One region of the Arthrobacter ginsengisoli genome, then DNA from elsewhere that is predicted to be linked to it. Evidence: riboswitches for the same ligand, from Rfam matches in the RefSeq annotation. Region 1 holds a riboswitch; the other holds the start of a gene.
What was found. Region 1 has a riboswitch for thiamine pyrophosphate ahead of J2X01_RS01905 (bifunctional hydroxymethylpyrimidine kinase/phosphomethylpyrimidine kinase). Riboswitches for the same ligand answer to the same signal wherever they lie in the genome.
Positions count from the first base shown of each region.

Region 2: linked by a shared signal. The riboswitch ahead of thiO (glycine oxidase ThiO) and the one ahead of J2X01_RS01905 (bifunctional hydroxymethylpyrimidine kinase/phosphomethylpyrimidine kinase) in region 1 are both predicted to bind thiamine pyrophosphate.

Region 1 covers NZ_JAVDVQ010000001.1:404,680-411,775, reverse strand. Annotated here, with positions in the region: gene J2X01_RS01910 (Rne/Rng family ribonuclease) at 1-1,832, shown strand, start outside; TPP riboswitch at 1,937-2,034, shown strand; gene J2X01_RS01905 (bifunctional hydroxymethylpyrimidine kinase/phosphomethylpyrimidine kinase) at 2,026-3,633, shown strand; gene rplU (50S ribosomal protein L21) at 3,987-4,295, shown strand; gene rpmA (50S ribosomal protein L27) at 4,357-4,620, shown strand; gene obgE (GTPase ObgE) at 4,738-6,327, shown strand; gene proB (glutamate 5-kinase) at 6,317-7,096, shown strand, end outside.
Region 2 covers NZ_JAVDVQ010000005.1:183,197-190,292, reverse strand. Annotated here, with positions in the region: gene J2X01_RS08145 (thiazole synthase) at 1-770, opposite strand, end outside; gene thiS (sulfur carrier protein ThiS) at 776-1,012, opposite strand; gene thiO (glycine oxidase ThiO) at 1,009-2,340, opposite strand; TPP riboswitch at 2,432-2,566, opposite strand; gene thiE (thiamine phosphate synthase) at 2,593-3,285, shown strand; gene J2X01_RS08125 (ferritin-like fold-containing protein) at 3,301-3,972, opposite strand; gene J2X01_RS08120 (RNB domain-containing ribonuclease) at 4,014-5,498, shown strand; gene J2X01_RS08115 (DEAD/DEAH box helicase) at 5,800-7,096, shown strand, end outside.

The DNA.
Region 1 (7,096 bases):
CGCTCAAGTCCGGCGACTCCGTCCTGGTCCAGGTCACCAAGGACCCGGTCGGCCACAAGGGCGCCCGCCTCACGAGCCAGATCTCACTGCCCGGCCGCTACCTCGTGTACGTACCCGGCGGTTCCATGACCGGCATCTCCCGCAAGCTGCCCGACGTCGAACGCAACCGCCTCAAGCGGATCCTCAAGGACCGGCTGCCGGAAAACGCCGGCGTCATTGTCCGCACCGCGGCCGAGGGCGCCTCCGAGGAAGAGCTCACGCACGACATCAACCGCCTCCGCGCCCAGTGGGAAGGCATCGAGGGCCAGTCGACCTCCACCAAGATCCTCGCCCCCGAGCTGCTCTACGGCGAACCCGATCTGACCATCAAGGTGGTCCGTGACGTCTTCAACGAGGACTTCTCCAAGCTGATTGTCTCCGGCGAGGAAGCCTGGGACACGATCGAGGCCTACGTCACCTACGTGGCGCCCGACCTCGTGGGCCGGCTGGAGAAGTGGACCAAGGACACGGACATTTTCGCGGCCTGGCGCATCGACGAGCAGATCCACAAGGCCCTGGACCGGAAGGTCTTCCTGCCCTCCGGCGGCTCCCTCGTGATCGACCGTACCGAAGCCATGACCGTGGTGGACGTCAACACCGGCAAGTTCACCGGCAGCGGCGGAAACCTTGAGGAAACCGTCACCAAGAACAACCTCGAAGCCGCCGAGGAGGTCGTCCGGCAGCTCCGGCTCCGCGACATCGGCGGCATCATCGTCATCGACTTCATCGACATGGTGCTCGAATCCAACCGCGACCTTGTGCTGCGCCGCATGGTCGAGTGCCTGGGCCGGGACCGGACCAAGCACCAGGTTGCGGAAGTGACGTCGCTGGGCCTCGTGCAGATGACGCGCAAGCGGATGGGCACCGGGCTGCTGGAAGTCTTCGGCGAACAGTGCGAAACCTGCGCCGGCCGCGGCATCGTCACCCACGACGAGCCGGTGGAGCACCGCCGCGCCAACGTGGTGGCCGCCGAGCACCACATCCCGCGGACCGAGCACCAGCCCGCCGCCCGGGTCGAACGCAAGAGCCGCCGCCGCGGCCGGGGCGGCCAGGGTGCGGAGGAGCAGTCCGTCCCGGCGGCAGTCCACCCCGAGCCCACCGAGGCCGAGCGCCACGCCAAGGCCGAGGCAACCCGCGCCGCGCTGGCGAATATCGCCGCAGCGGCGCACGCCGCGCACCTGCACGACGGCGAGGCAGCCACCGCTGCCGACGCCGCGACCCGCCATGCCGCTGTCGAGGCAGCCGTCGAGCTGGCCGCAACGGAGGAAGCAGCCGGACGCCCCGCCGCCGTGCTGACGTTCGGCGGCGAGCAGGTCGCCCTGCCGTTCGTCGAGCACCCCGACCAGGCGAGCACACCCGCGCTCACCCTGGACCTGCTGACCGAGGCGTTCGCCCACCTGGGTGAAGCCGAGGCCGCCCCGGAACCCGCAGCCCCGGCAGCAGCCCAGGAACCGGCGGCAACGGCGGCCGCCGCCCCGGCCGCCCGGACGGCGGCGGTCGCTCCGGCGCGCACCGGCGGAACCGGCCCGGGACGCGTCCAGGCGCCGGGTTCCCAGACCGAGGCGGACACCGAGGCTGGCACCTCGCGTGCCCGCCGCGGCCGCCGCAACCGGAGTGCCAGCCGCGCCCAGGGTGCAGCCAACGAGACCTCGGTGGAACAGCGGCGGGAAACCCCGCACGCCGCGCCCGTGTCAGTGCACGAGGCCAAGGTCCCGGCGGCACAGCCGGCCGCCAAGCCTGCCGCGAGCGAGCCGATCATCCTCGGCGTCGGCGTTCCGGCCTCGGAGCTCTAACGCGGGAACAGTTCAACCAGGCCGCGGGTGCGGTCCGGACTGCGTAGCAATACGGGCAGTTTCGGGCCGTGCCCGCGGTTGCGTTAAGGGATCGGGCTAGGCTGTTACCTGACACGGGGTGCCGCGCATCGGGCCGGCTGAGATCCAGACCCGTTGAACCTGTCCGGTTAGCACCGGCGAAGGGATGTCTCCCATGACCATCGCCTCATCGTTTCTTCCGCCTGTCCCTGCCGCTTCCGCCTCCCGGATCCCCAGGGTGCTGGCGATTGCCGGCTCCGATCCCTCCGGCGGCGCAGGCATCCAGGCCGACCTCAAGAGCATTGCCGCGCACGGCGGCTACGGCATGGCGGCCATCACCGCCCTGACCGCCCAGAACACCCGCGGCGTCAGTGCCGTGCACGTCCCGCCGGCGTCCTTCCTGACCGCCCAGCTCGACGCCCTCAGCCAGGACATCAGCATCGACGCCGTCAAGATCGGGATGCTGGGGGAGGCCTCAGTGATTGACGCCGTCCGCGGCTGGCTCGAAAAGGCCCGGCCCGGCGTCGTGGTCCTGGATCCCGTGATGGTGTCCACGAGCGGCGACCGGCTGCTGCGGGAGGCCGCAGCCGATGCACTGCACACGCTGTTGCCGTTCGCGGACCTGATCACACCCAACCTCGCCGAGCTCGCGATCCTGCTCAACGAGCCCGTCGCCGGAAACTGGGCCGGGGCGCTGGAACAGGGCAAGCGGCTCGCCGCCCTCACCGGCACCACGGTCCTGGTAAAGGGCGGCCACCTCGACGGCGGCAGCGGCACCGGAAACCCCGGTGACCGCAGCAATGACGGCGGCTGCCCGGATGCGCTGGTCAACACCGTCGGGCTCCTGGCCCAGGACCTCGTGGTGGTGCCGGGGGAGCGGGTGCCCACCCGCAACAGCCACGGCACCGGCTGTTCGCTGTCCTCGGCGATCGCCACGGTGCAGGCCAGACTCATGGGACAAACCGGAGCCGGGGACTGGGAGGCTGCGCTGCGCGAGGTCAAACCCTGGCTGCGGGAGGCCCTCCGCGCCTCGGACCGGCTCGACGTCGGCACCGGCAACGGCCCGGTCCATCATTTCCACCACGTCCAGCAGCACACCCAGGAGCATGGCCAAACCAGCCGCGTCCCCGCCGAGGGCGCCTTCGCCGCCGCGCTCCGGGACGCGGCAACCGCCGACCTCGAAGCGATCCACGGCCTGGACTTCATCAAGGCCCTGGCGGACGGGTCGCTGCCGGAGAAGGAGTTCGCCTACTACCTCGCCCAGGACGCGATGTACTTAAACGGCTATTCCCGGGTCCTGGCCCGCGCCGCCGCCATCGCGCCCACGGAGGCCGAGCAGCTCTTCTGGGCCCGGTCCGCCCAGAACTGCCTCGAAGTCGAGTCGGAGCTGCACCGGACCTGGCTGAGCACCCGGACGGCCGACGGAACGCTGGGGCCGGTCACCAAGTCCTACGTGGACCATCTGCTTGCCGCCTCGGTCTCCGGCAGCTACGGGGTGCTCGTGGCCGCTGTGCTGCCGTGCTTCTGGCTCTATGCCGAGGTGGGGGAGACCCTGCACGGGCAGTTCCTCGCCGCCGGCGCCCCGGACGCGCACCCTTATGCGGTGTGGCTGCGCACCTACGCGGATGCGGAATTCGCCGCCGCCACCCGGCAGGCCGTCGCCTATACCGACGCTGCGGCGCGGGCGGCGTCGGCGGGCGAACGGGACGCCATGACGCTGGCCTTCCGGCAGTCCGCCCGCTACGAGGTCGAATTCTTCGACGCGCCGCGGCTGCACGCCTGACCGCGGGAGCCGGGGGGAGCCTGTACGATAGGTGGGCACGGTTCCGGAAGTCGTTACAGCGGGCTCTGTCCATACAGAGTTGTGACTACCACGTTCTTCACGTCGGAACCAGCCTCATTTGCGGCCGAAGGCAAAATTAGCGTAGTCTAGATCTTCGGTGCTTACGCCAACACTTGGGTTATGACCTTGAGGACGCTCCACTTGATTTCGAGTGCGATTGTCCACGGGATAGCTCATGGGTTCCCCCGGGGAATCCACCGGCGTAGAGGCACAGCGTGAGCCGGACCAGAAACTTTGGACCCAGGTTCCGCACGCAAATCTAGTAATAAACGTCGAGAGAAGTGAGTTCCCCAGTGGTGTACGCGATTGTCCGCGCAGGCGGCCGCCAAGAGAAGGTTTCCGTTGGAGACTTCGTTACCCTGAACCGCGTCCCCGGTGGAGCCGGCAGCACCTTTGAGTTGCCCGCACTGCTCCTGGTGGATGGTGACAAGGTCACGTCTGCAGCTTCGGACCTGGCCAAGGTAAAGGTTACGGCTGAGATCCTTGAGGACCTTCGCGGTCCCAAGATCGTCATCCAGAAGTTCAAGAACAAGACCGGCTACAAGAAGCGCCAGGGTCACCGTCAGGAATTGACCAAGGTCAAGATCACCGGTATCAAGTAACTACTCGTTACTGTTCAGGTTTTCAGCAGATTCCCCAGAATTTTAAGGCAGGCATTTCCAAATGGCACATAAAAAAGGCGCGAGTTCCACTCGCAACGGTCGTGACTCGAACGCCCAGTACCTCGGCGTCAAGCGCTTCGGCGGCCAGGTAGTTTCCGCAGGCGAGATCATCGTCCGCCAGCGTGGCACCCACTTCCACCCGGGCGCCGGCGTTGGCCGCGGCGGCGACGACACCCTGTTCGCCCTGACCCCCGGCGCTGTCGAGTTCGGCACCCGCCGCGGTCGTCGCGTCGTGAACATCGTGGCTGCTGCAGCTGCAGAGTAACACCAAGTCTTAAATCGGTGGGGCGGGCCATTAGGTCCGCTCCACCGGTGTTTTAACCGCATTACAATCATCTTGGGCGTCTTTGCACGCCCGGGGAACAGCACTGAGGAGATCCACGTGGCCAGCTTTGTAGACCGGGTAGTACTGCATGTATCCGGCGGTACCGGCGGCCACGGTTGTGTCTCCGTCCACCGCGAGAAGTTCAAGCCGCTCGGCGGTCCGGACGGCGGCAACGGCGGCAACGGCGGCGACGTCATCCTGCGCGTGGACCCCCAGACCACCACCCTGCTCGACTACCACCACGCCCCGCACCGGCACGCCACCAACGGCGGCCCGGGCATGGGCGACTGGCGCGCCGGCAAGCACGGCGAAACACTGATCCTGCCGGTTCCCGAGGGCACCGTGGTCAAGTCCAAGGACGGCCGGGTCCTCGCGGACCTCGTCGGTGAAGGCGCCGAATACATTGCGGCAGCCGGCGGCATCGGCGGCCTGGGCAACGCCTCGCTCTCCTCGCAGAAGCGCCGCGCCCCCGGCTTCGCGCTGCTCGGCATCGAAGGCGAAGCCGCTGACGTCGTCCTGGAACTGAAGTCCATCGCCGACATCGCCCTCGTGGGTTTCCCGTCCGCCGGCAAGTCCAGCCTGATCGCGGCGATGTCCGCCGCTCGGCCCAAGATCGCCGACTACCCCTTCACGACCCTGATCCCGAACCTCGGTGTTGTCCAGGCCGGCGAGGTGCGCTTCACCATCGCCGACGTCCCGGGCCTGATCGAAGGCGCCAGCGAAGGCAAGGGCCTGGGCCACCACTTCCTCCGCCACGTCGAGCGCTGCGCCGCCCTGGTGCACGTCCTGGACTGCGGAACGCTCGAATCGGACCGCGATCCACTCTCGGACCTGGCCGTCATCGAGGCCGAGCTGGAAAAGTACGCCGTGGACATGAGCTTCGCGGGCTCCGACGGTGAAGTCGTTCCGCTGAACCACCGCCCCCGCCTCGTCGCCCTGAACAAGGTTGACCTGCCGGACGGCAAGGACATGGCCGAATTCGTCCGCCCGGAACTTGAATCCCGCGGCTACAAGGTCTTTGAAATCTCGGCGACCAGCCACGAGGGCCTCCGCCAGCTCGGCTTCGCGATGGCCGAAATCGTCCAGGCCGCCCGTGACGCCGTCGCGGCTGCCCCGCCGAAGGTGCACGCTCCGGTGCTCAAGCCCCGCGCCGTCAACGAATCAGGCTTCAAGATCCGCCGCGAAGAGAAGAACCTGGAACCCCTGTTCCGCGTCCTGGGCGACAAACCCGTGCGCTGGGTCAAGCAGACCGACTTCACCAATGAGGAAGCCATCGGCTACCTCGCCGACCGCCTGGCCAAGCTCGGCGTCGAAAATGAACTGTTCAAGCAGGGCGCCAAGCCGGGCGACATGGTCGTCATCGGCGAGGACGACGGCGTCGTCTTCGACTGGGAGCCGACCATGATGGCCGGTGCCGAACTGCTGGCCGCCCCGCGCGGCACCGACGTGCGCTTCGCCGACATCGGCGACCGGCCCACCCGCGGACAGAAGCGCGACGAGCAGATCGAGCGCCGCGAGGCCAAAGCCGCTGCCCGCGCGGAACTCGAAGCCGAGCGCAAGGCCGGGATCTGGACCGAATCCGTCAGCAGCCGCAGGGTCGCCAAACCGCTCAAGGAGAGTGGACTGGGCGCAACCGATGACGAGTAAAGCCGTCACTGTTCCTGCCGAGGCGGTCGTCCCGGACCACCGCCCGGCGGCGGACGCCCCGTCCCCGGACCGGTCCGTGCTCTCCAGTGCCCGCCGGATCGTGGTCAAGGTCGGATCGTCCTCGCTGACGTCGATCAAGGGCGGCATCTCGGAGGAGGCCCTGACCGAGCTCGCCGACGCCCTGGCGCACAAACGCAACGCCGGCACGGAGATCATCCTGGTGTCCTCCGGCGCGATCGCCGCCGGCCTCGCCCCGCTCGGGCTGGCGAAGCGTCCGCGCGACCTCGCCACCCAACAGGCGGCCGCGAGCGTGGGCCAGGGTCTGCTGATGGCCCGGTACACCCATGCTTTCGGGGCGCACGGGGTCACCGTCAGCCAGGTGCTCCTCACCGCCGAAGACTTCATGCGCCGCAGCCAGCACACCAACGCCCTGCGCGCCCTCGACCGGCTGCTCAACCTCGGCGTCGTGCCTGTGGTCAACGAAAACGACACCGTCGCCACCCATGAGATCCGCTTCGGTGACAACGACCGGCTCGCGGCCCTCGTGGCGCACCTGGTCCGCGCGGACGCCCTCGTGCTGCTCTCCGACGTCGACTCCCTGTATGACGGGCCGCCCGCACACGGCGCCCGGCGGATCTCCCATGTGTCAGGTCCGCAGGATCTGGAGGGTGTGGCGATCGGACGCACCGGCAAAGCCGGGACCGGCACCGGGGGAATGGTTACGAAGGTGGAAGCGGCCACCATCGCCGCCGGTTCCGGCATCCCCGCC
Region 2 (7,096 bases), on a different contig from region 1:
TGCTCCCGGCGAGGGATCCTGCCGGCCCTCTTTGCCAGCCTACCGGCGATCACCGCGTGCTTGAAGGCCTCCCCCATCAGCACCGGATGCTGCGCCCGGGTTACGGCGGTGGCCAGCAGCACCGCGTCACAGCCAAGCTCCATGGCCAGGGCCGCGTCGGAGGCGGTGCCAATCCCGGCGTCGAGGACCACGGGCACCGAGGCACGCGAGACGATCAGTTCGATGTTGTGCGGGTTCAGGATGCCCAGCCCCGTGCCGATCGGCGCTCCCAGCGGCATCACCGCGGCGGCGCCCAGGTTCTCGAGCCGCAGGGCCAGCACCGGGTCGTCATTGGTGTAGGCGAAGACCTTGAATCCGCGGCCGACGAGCTGCTCCGTGGCCTCGACGAGTTCCACCGCATCCGGCAGCAGGGTGGTCTCGTCTGCGATCACTTCCAGCTTCACCCAGTCTGTTTCGAGGGCTTCGCGGGCCAGCTCGGCAGTCAGCACGGCGTCCTTGGCGGTGAAGCAGCCCGCGGTGTTGGGCAGCACCCGGATATTGTTCTCCAGCAGCAGCTGGAACAGCGACCCGGCCTCCGCCGGCGAGTAGCGTCGCATCGCCACCGTGGTCAGTTCCGTGCCGGACGCCAGCAGCGCGGCCGCCAGCCCGTCCAGGCTCGGCGCCCCGCCGGTGCCCATGATCAGGCGCGACCCGAGCTGCACGCCGTCGACGGTGAACGGGTCCGCTGCCGCGGGGGAAGCTTCCGGGGCCGACGCTGTGGCGTTCGCCATGCTGCTCATCCTCCCTGCACCGCCGTGACGAGTTCGATGTCGTCGCCGTCGGCGAGCGCGGTGCCGTGCCACTGGCTGCGGGGAACCACTTCAGCGTTGCGGGCCACCGCGACCCCGAGTTTGATGCCGTCGGCAGACTGGCCGTTCGGGGCCAGCGGCCGGCCGGTGACCTGGCTGACCAGGGTGCCCACGGAGGCGCCGTCGGCGAGCGTGCGCCCGGTTCCGTTGAGGGTGATATTCATAGCGTTTCCTTGCTGTGCTCGGGGGTGGAAGGGGTGTTCCGGGATGGCGTGCTCCGCGGTCCGGCGGCCGGCGCGCCGTTGTTCGTGGTGTTGTTGCTCCTGGTGCTGCTGCCCCCGGTGCCTGCGGCACGGGGACCGGCAGCGAATCTGTCCGGCCGGAAGCGCGCCCAGCGGGGGTCCGCGACGCCGTCCAGCAGCTGCCGGCAGATCTCCGCGGCGGCGGGCGTGAGCAGGATTCCGTGCCGGAAAAACCCTGTGGCGATGATCAGCCCCGCAACGTCCCCATGGCTGCGCTGGTCCGCCACGCGGCCCAGCAGCGGCGCGTTGTCCGGGGTCCCCGGCCGGGCCCGGGCGGTGGCTTCGAGCAGTTCCAGTTCGGCGACCGCGGGGACCAGCTGCTGGGCGTCGCGCAACAGCTGGTAGACGCCGCCGGCGGACACGGCCCCGCCGGCCGGGGCCGATGCCCGGCTGCCGCCACCGAGATCGTCCTCCCGCGCGGTGGCGCCGATCACGACCGTGCCGTCCTGCCGGGGAACGATGTAAACCGGCACGCCGCGGACGAGTCCCCGCACCGTTGCGGTCAGCAGCGGCCGCAGTTTCTCCGGCACGCGGAGCCGGAGGATGTCCCCGTGGACCGGCCGCAGCGGCAGCCGGAGCCCCTCCGGCAGGCCGTCGAGCTCGGCGGCGCCGAGGCCGTTGGCGACAATCGTCTCGCGGGCCCGGACGGAGCCGCCGCCGGCGAGACTGGCGCCAGCCACCCGCCCGTCCTCCCGGAGCAGCCCGGCGGCCCGCCTGTTAATGGTGTGGGACTGAGTGTCCGCGGCCAGGAGTTCCCCGATCCGGGCGAGCAGCCGGCGCGGGTCCACCTGGTGGTCGGCGGGAATGTCGAAGGCACAGGAGATGCCCGGGCTCAGCAGTGGCTCCCGGCCGCGAGCCGCCCGGACCGTCAGCGGCTCGACGGCCAGGCCGTACGACTGCTGGACGGTGCGCAGGTCCGTGAGCGCCCGGCGGTCCGCCGCGTCGGCCCCCACGGCGAGGGTCGGCGTCGTGAGGTATCCCGTGCCGGGGCCATCGACAGCGCCGGTGTCCGTTCCCGGGGCCCCGCCGGGCTCCAGTCCGGCTGCGAAGGCCGGCCAGAGGCGGGAGGACTCCAGCATGAGCTCCAGGAGGGCCTCCTCCTGGTAGTGAAGTTCACTCACCGGGGCGAGCATGCCGGCGGCGGCCCAGCTGGCGCCGCTTCCGGGGGCGTCGTCGATCAGGGCGACCGATCGGCCCGAGCGGCGCGCGGCCCAGGCGATCCCGTGGCCGATGACGCCGCCGCCGATCACGGCGACGTCGTAACATGGGCCGGCTGCGGCGTCATCAGCGGCTGCAGCTGCCGCTGCGTCGGTGCCCGCGGCCACGCCGCGGGCGGAGGTCTCGTCCAAAAGGATTCCTTCCCTACGCCGGTACTAACCGGATCAGGTCAAGCGGTCGGCTCTGATGCCCTCTCAGCCAGCCGGTGCCGGACGCCAAGGGCGTGGACGGACGCGGCGGGCTCCCGCGGTACTTGCCCAGTTTAGAGGAACTAGGCTGGACCCATGAGCCCGGATGCCCTCCACACCACTGCCCGCCTTTACCTTTGCACCGATGCCCGCCAGGACCGCGGGGACTTCGCCGACTTCGTGGACGCGGCATTTGCCGGCGGCGTCGACATCATCCAGCTGCGCGACAAGTCACTGGAAGCGGCCGAGGAACTGGCGTACCTGGCAGTCCTGGAACAGGCGGCCCGGCGCCATGACCGGCTCTGGGCCGTCAACGACCGGGCGGACCTCGCCTCGTTCTCGGGCGCTCCGGTGTTCCACATCGGGCAAAAGGACATCCCCCTCGGAGCCGCCCGGAAATTCCTCGGCCAGGACGCCGTGATCGGGCTGTCCACCCACAGCCCGGAGCAGGTGGACGCAGCCATCGCCGCGTCCCCCGGCCGCAACGGCCTGGACTACTTCTGTGTCGGACCGGTCTGGGCCACTCCGACGAAGCCGGGCCGCGCCGCCGTCGGGCTCGGACTGGTGCGCCACGCGGCGGACGCGATCCGCCGGGCCGCGGACCGGGACGGTGCCGGGGCGGACGTGGTGCCGTGGTTCGCGATCGGGGGCATCGACCTCGGAAATGTGGAGCAGGTGGTGGACGCCGGGGCGCGCCGGATCGTGGTGGTCCGCGCCATCACGGAGGCCGACGATCCGGCCGGCGCCGCCAGAGCCCTGCTCGCGGCACTCGACGCCGCGGGGAACTGAGCCCGGTCCCCCGACTCAGCCGGTCAAACCGAGTTCTGTCATCCGGCGTGAATGGTTCGCCGCCACTTCCGCCATCATCCCGCGGACAAGCTCCTCGGACCGTTCCTCATCCGCGCCGATCAGGCCGCCGACGAACGAGTGCTCAAAACTCACCCGCTGCGCCTGGGTCAGGGCCTCCCCGAGCAGGCGCCTGGCCCACAGCGCCAGCCGCGAGGCCAGCCGCGGGTCGTCGGCAAGGGCCGTCCTGAGCCGATCGCGGAGCACCGCGGTGGCCCCCTCATCGGCCTGGACCTGCTCCACCAGGGCCCGGGTCCCGGCATCGACGTAGCGGGAAATGGCGCGGTAGAAGTCGGCGGACACGGTGTCGATCACGTACGCCTTCATGAGGGATTCGTACCAGTCCGCGGGGCGGGTGCGTTCGTGGAAGTGGTCCACGGACGGCTGGAACGGCAGCATGGCAGCCTCAACGTCCTGGTCCATGGCGTCGAGTTTGGCGCTCACGAGCTCGTAGTGCCGGAACTCGATCACGGCGAGCCGGCCCAGCACCGCACGGTCGTGCAGCGTGGGGGAATACCGTGCGTCGGAAGAGAGCCGCTCGAACGCGGACAGCTCGCCATAGGCGATCACGCCCAGCAGATCCCTGAGGAAGCTGTAGTAACTGGCGGGATCAGCCGGCGATGTGCTCATGATCCAAGACTAATGGCGCAAATGAAGCTAATCTGATTTTCGTGTCCCATCATCGCCTGACCCCGAGCGTCCACCAGCAGAAGAACCAGCTTGCCGAGGCCCTCAACGCGCTGCGCACGACGCTGGAACTGCCGGGGCCCTTCCCCGAGGACGCGCTCCGGGAGGCCAAGGAGGCAGTCGCCGGGCACGAGCTGCCGGAGCTGGATTTCACCCATATCGAGTTCGTGACCATCGATCCGGCGTCCTCCACCGACCTGGACCAGGCCCTTTTCATCGACCGTTCCGGCGAGGGCTACAAGGTCTTCTACGCGATCGCCGACGTCCCCTCCTTTGTGGCCCCCGGCGGGGCGCTCGACGCCGAGACGCGCCGCCGCGGGCAGACCTTCTACACCCCGAACGGCCGGATTCCGCTGCATCCGGAAGTCATCAGCGAAGAAGCCGGAAGCCTGCTGGCCGGGCAGCTGTGCGCCGCCTTTGTCTGGGAGTTCGAGTTGGACGCCGCCGCCGAGGTGTCCGCGGTGCTGGTCCGCCGTGCGACCGTCCGCAGCCGGGCCAAGCTCAGCTACCGCGGTGTGCAGGCCGAGCTCGACGCCGGCACCGCCGCACCCGTCCTCCAGCTGCTCCGGGAAGTCGGGATGAAGCGGGTGGAGCTGGAACGCCTCCGCGGCGGGGCCAGCCTGAACATGCCGGAGCAGGAAATCGAACAGCTGCCCGACGGCGGCTACCGGATTGTCGCTGCACCGCCGCTGCCTGTGGAGGACTGGAACGCCCAGATCTCCTTGATGACGGGGATGGCCGCCGCGGGAATCATGCTGGCGGGCAAGGTCGGCATCCTGCGCACCATGCCGCCGCCGGATGAAGCCTCACTCGGACATTTCCACCGCCAGACCAGGGCTCTGGGCAAGCCCTGGGACGGCGCGATGAGCTACGGCGAATACCTGCGCACCCTTGACCCCACGGACCCCCGGCAGCTGGCGATCGTGCACTCGGCCGGCATGCTGTTCCGCGGAGCCGGCTACACACCCTTCGACGGAACGGTTCCCGGGGCCGCCGTCCAGGCCGCCATCGGCGCCGCCTACGCCCATTCCACGGCCCCGCTGCGCCGGCTCATCGACCGTTTTGTCCTGGTCATCTGCGAGGCGCTGAGCAACGGCACGGCTGTGCCCGACTGGGCCCGCGCCGCGCTGCCGTCCCTTCCCTCGATCATGGCCGCGTCGGACCAGCTGGCCGCCAAGCTGGAGCGCCTCGCGCTCGACACCGTCGAGGCAGCGCTGCTGGTCAACCACGTCGGCCAGGAGTTCGACGCCGTCGTGATCTCCGGCTCCAAACCCGGCAAGAACGGCCGGAACGGCAACGGCGGCGCCAGGCCGGGCAACGGAAGCGGGCCTTCCGGGATCGTGCAGATCGCCGAGCCCGCGGTGACGGCCCGCTGCCCCGGCGAACTCGAACCCGGCACCGAGGTCCGGGTCCGGGTTCTCTCTTCCGACATCGCCACCCGTGAGGTCCGTCTGGAGCTGGTGGGCTGAGCCAATCGGCAGGGTTCCCGCGCGCCGTCTGCGGTCACCGTCGAGGTTCCGGGCCGCATACAGCTAGACTGGGAAGGTAGATATGGATGCCCGGTCGTTGATTTCCTTGATTTTCGAATTCAACAAGCCCGCCCCTACGCGATCTTGAGATAGACCCGCTGGTCCCCAGTGCCAGCATTTAGATAGCCCGCGATCGGCTTCCACTGGATTTGCTTGCGCGCCTGAGCGTGCTCCGGAACGGCCACCCGGCCGGCCCCGTTGAGCAAGCAGCGCAGCCCAAAATGAATAAGGAAACTCCCCCGTGAGTGAATTGCACACGCACCAGCTTCTGACCGACGAATCCGGAACGGAAACGCTCGAGCCGGAAGAGACCATTATCTCGGACGAGAAGCCGCACGAGATTGCCGAGAAAACCTTCGCCGACTTCAACGTCCGCGCCGACATCGTGGAGTCGCTGGCCGACGCCGGCATCACCCACCCCTTCCCGATCCAGGCCATGACCCTGCCGGTCGCCCTGAGCGGTCACGACATCATCGGCCAGGCCAAGACGGGCACCGGCAAGACCCTCGGCTTCGGTATCCCGGCGCTGCAGCGCGTCGTTGGACCGGACGATGCGGGGTATGCCTTGCTCCCGGCTCCCGGCGCCCCGCAGGCCCTTGTAATCGTGCCGACGCGCGAACTGGCCGTCCAGGTCGCCAATGACCTGCAGAACGCCGCCCGCAAGCGCAACGCCCGCATCACCACGATCTACGGCGGCCGTGCCTACGAGCCGCAGATCGAGGCCCTGCAGAAGGGCGTCGAGGTTGTTGTCGGTACCCCCGGCCGCCTCATCGACCTGTACAAGCAGAAGCACCTCGTGCTGAAGAACGTCAAAATGGTCATCCTTGACGAAGCCGACGAAATGCTGGACCTCGGCTTCCTGCCCGACGTCGAAACCCTCATCGCCGGCACCCCCGCCGTCCGCCAGACCCTGCTGTTCTCGGCCACCATGCCCGGCCCGGTCGTCGCCATGGCCCGCCGCTATATGACGAAGCCGACCCACATCCGCGCCGCCGACCCGGACGACGAGGGCCTCACCAAGCGCGACATCCGCCAGCTGATCTACCGTGCCCACAGCATGGACAAGATCGAGGTCGTCGCCCGCATCCTGCAGGCCCGCGGCCGCGGCCGCACCATCATTTTCACCAAGACCAAGCGCACCGCGGCCAAAGTTGCCGAAGAACTCGTGGACCGCGGCTTCGCCGCCGCCGCCATCCACGGCGACCTCGGCCAGGGCGCCCGTGAGCAGGCCCTGCGCGCCTTCCGCAACAACAAGGTCGACGTCCTCGTCGCCACCGACGTCGCCGCCCGCGGCATCGACGTCGACGACGTCACCCACGTCATCAACTACCAGTGCGTGGAAGACGAAAAGATCTACCTGCACCGCGTGGGCCGCACCGGCCGCGCAGGCAACAAGGGCACGGCCGTGACCTTCGTTGACTGGGACGACATGCCCCGCTGGGGCCTGATCAACAAGGCCCTGGGCCTGAGCGTCCCGGAGCCGGTGGAAACCTACTCCTCCTCGCCGCACCTTTTCGAGGAGCTCGACATCCCCGCGG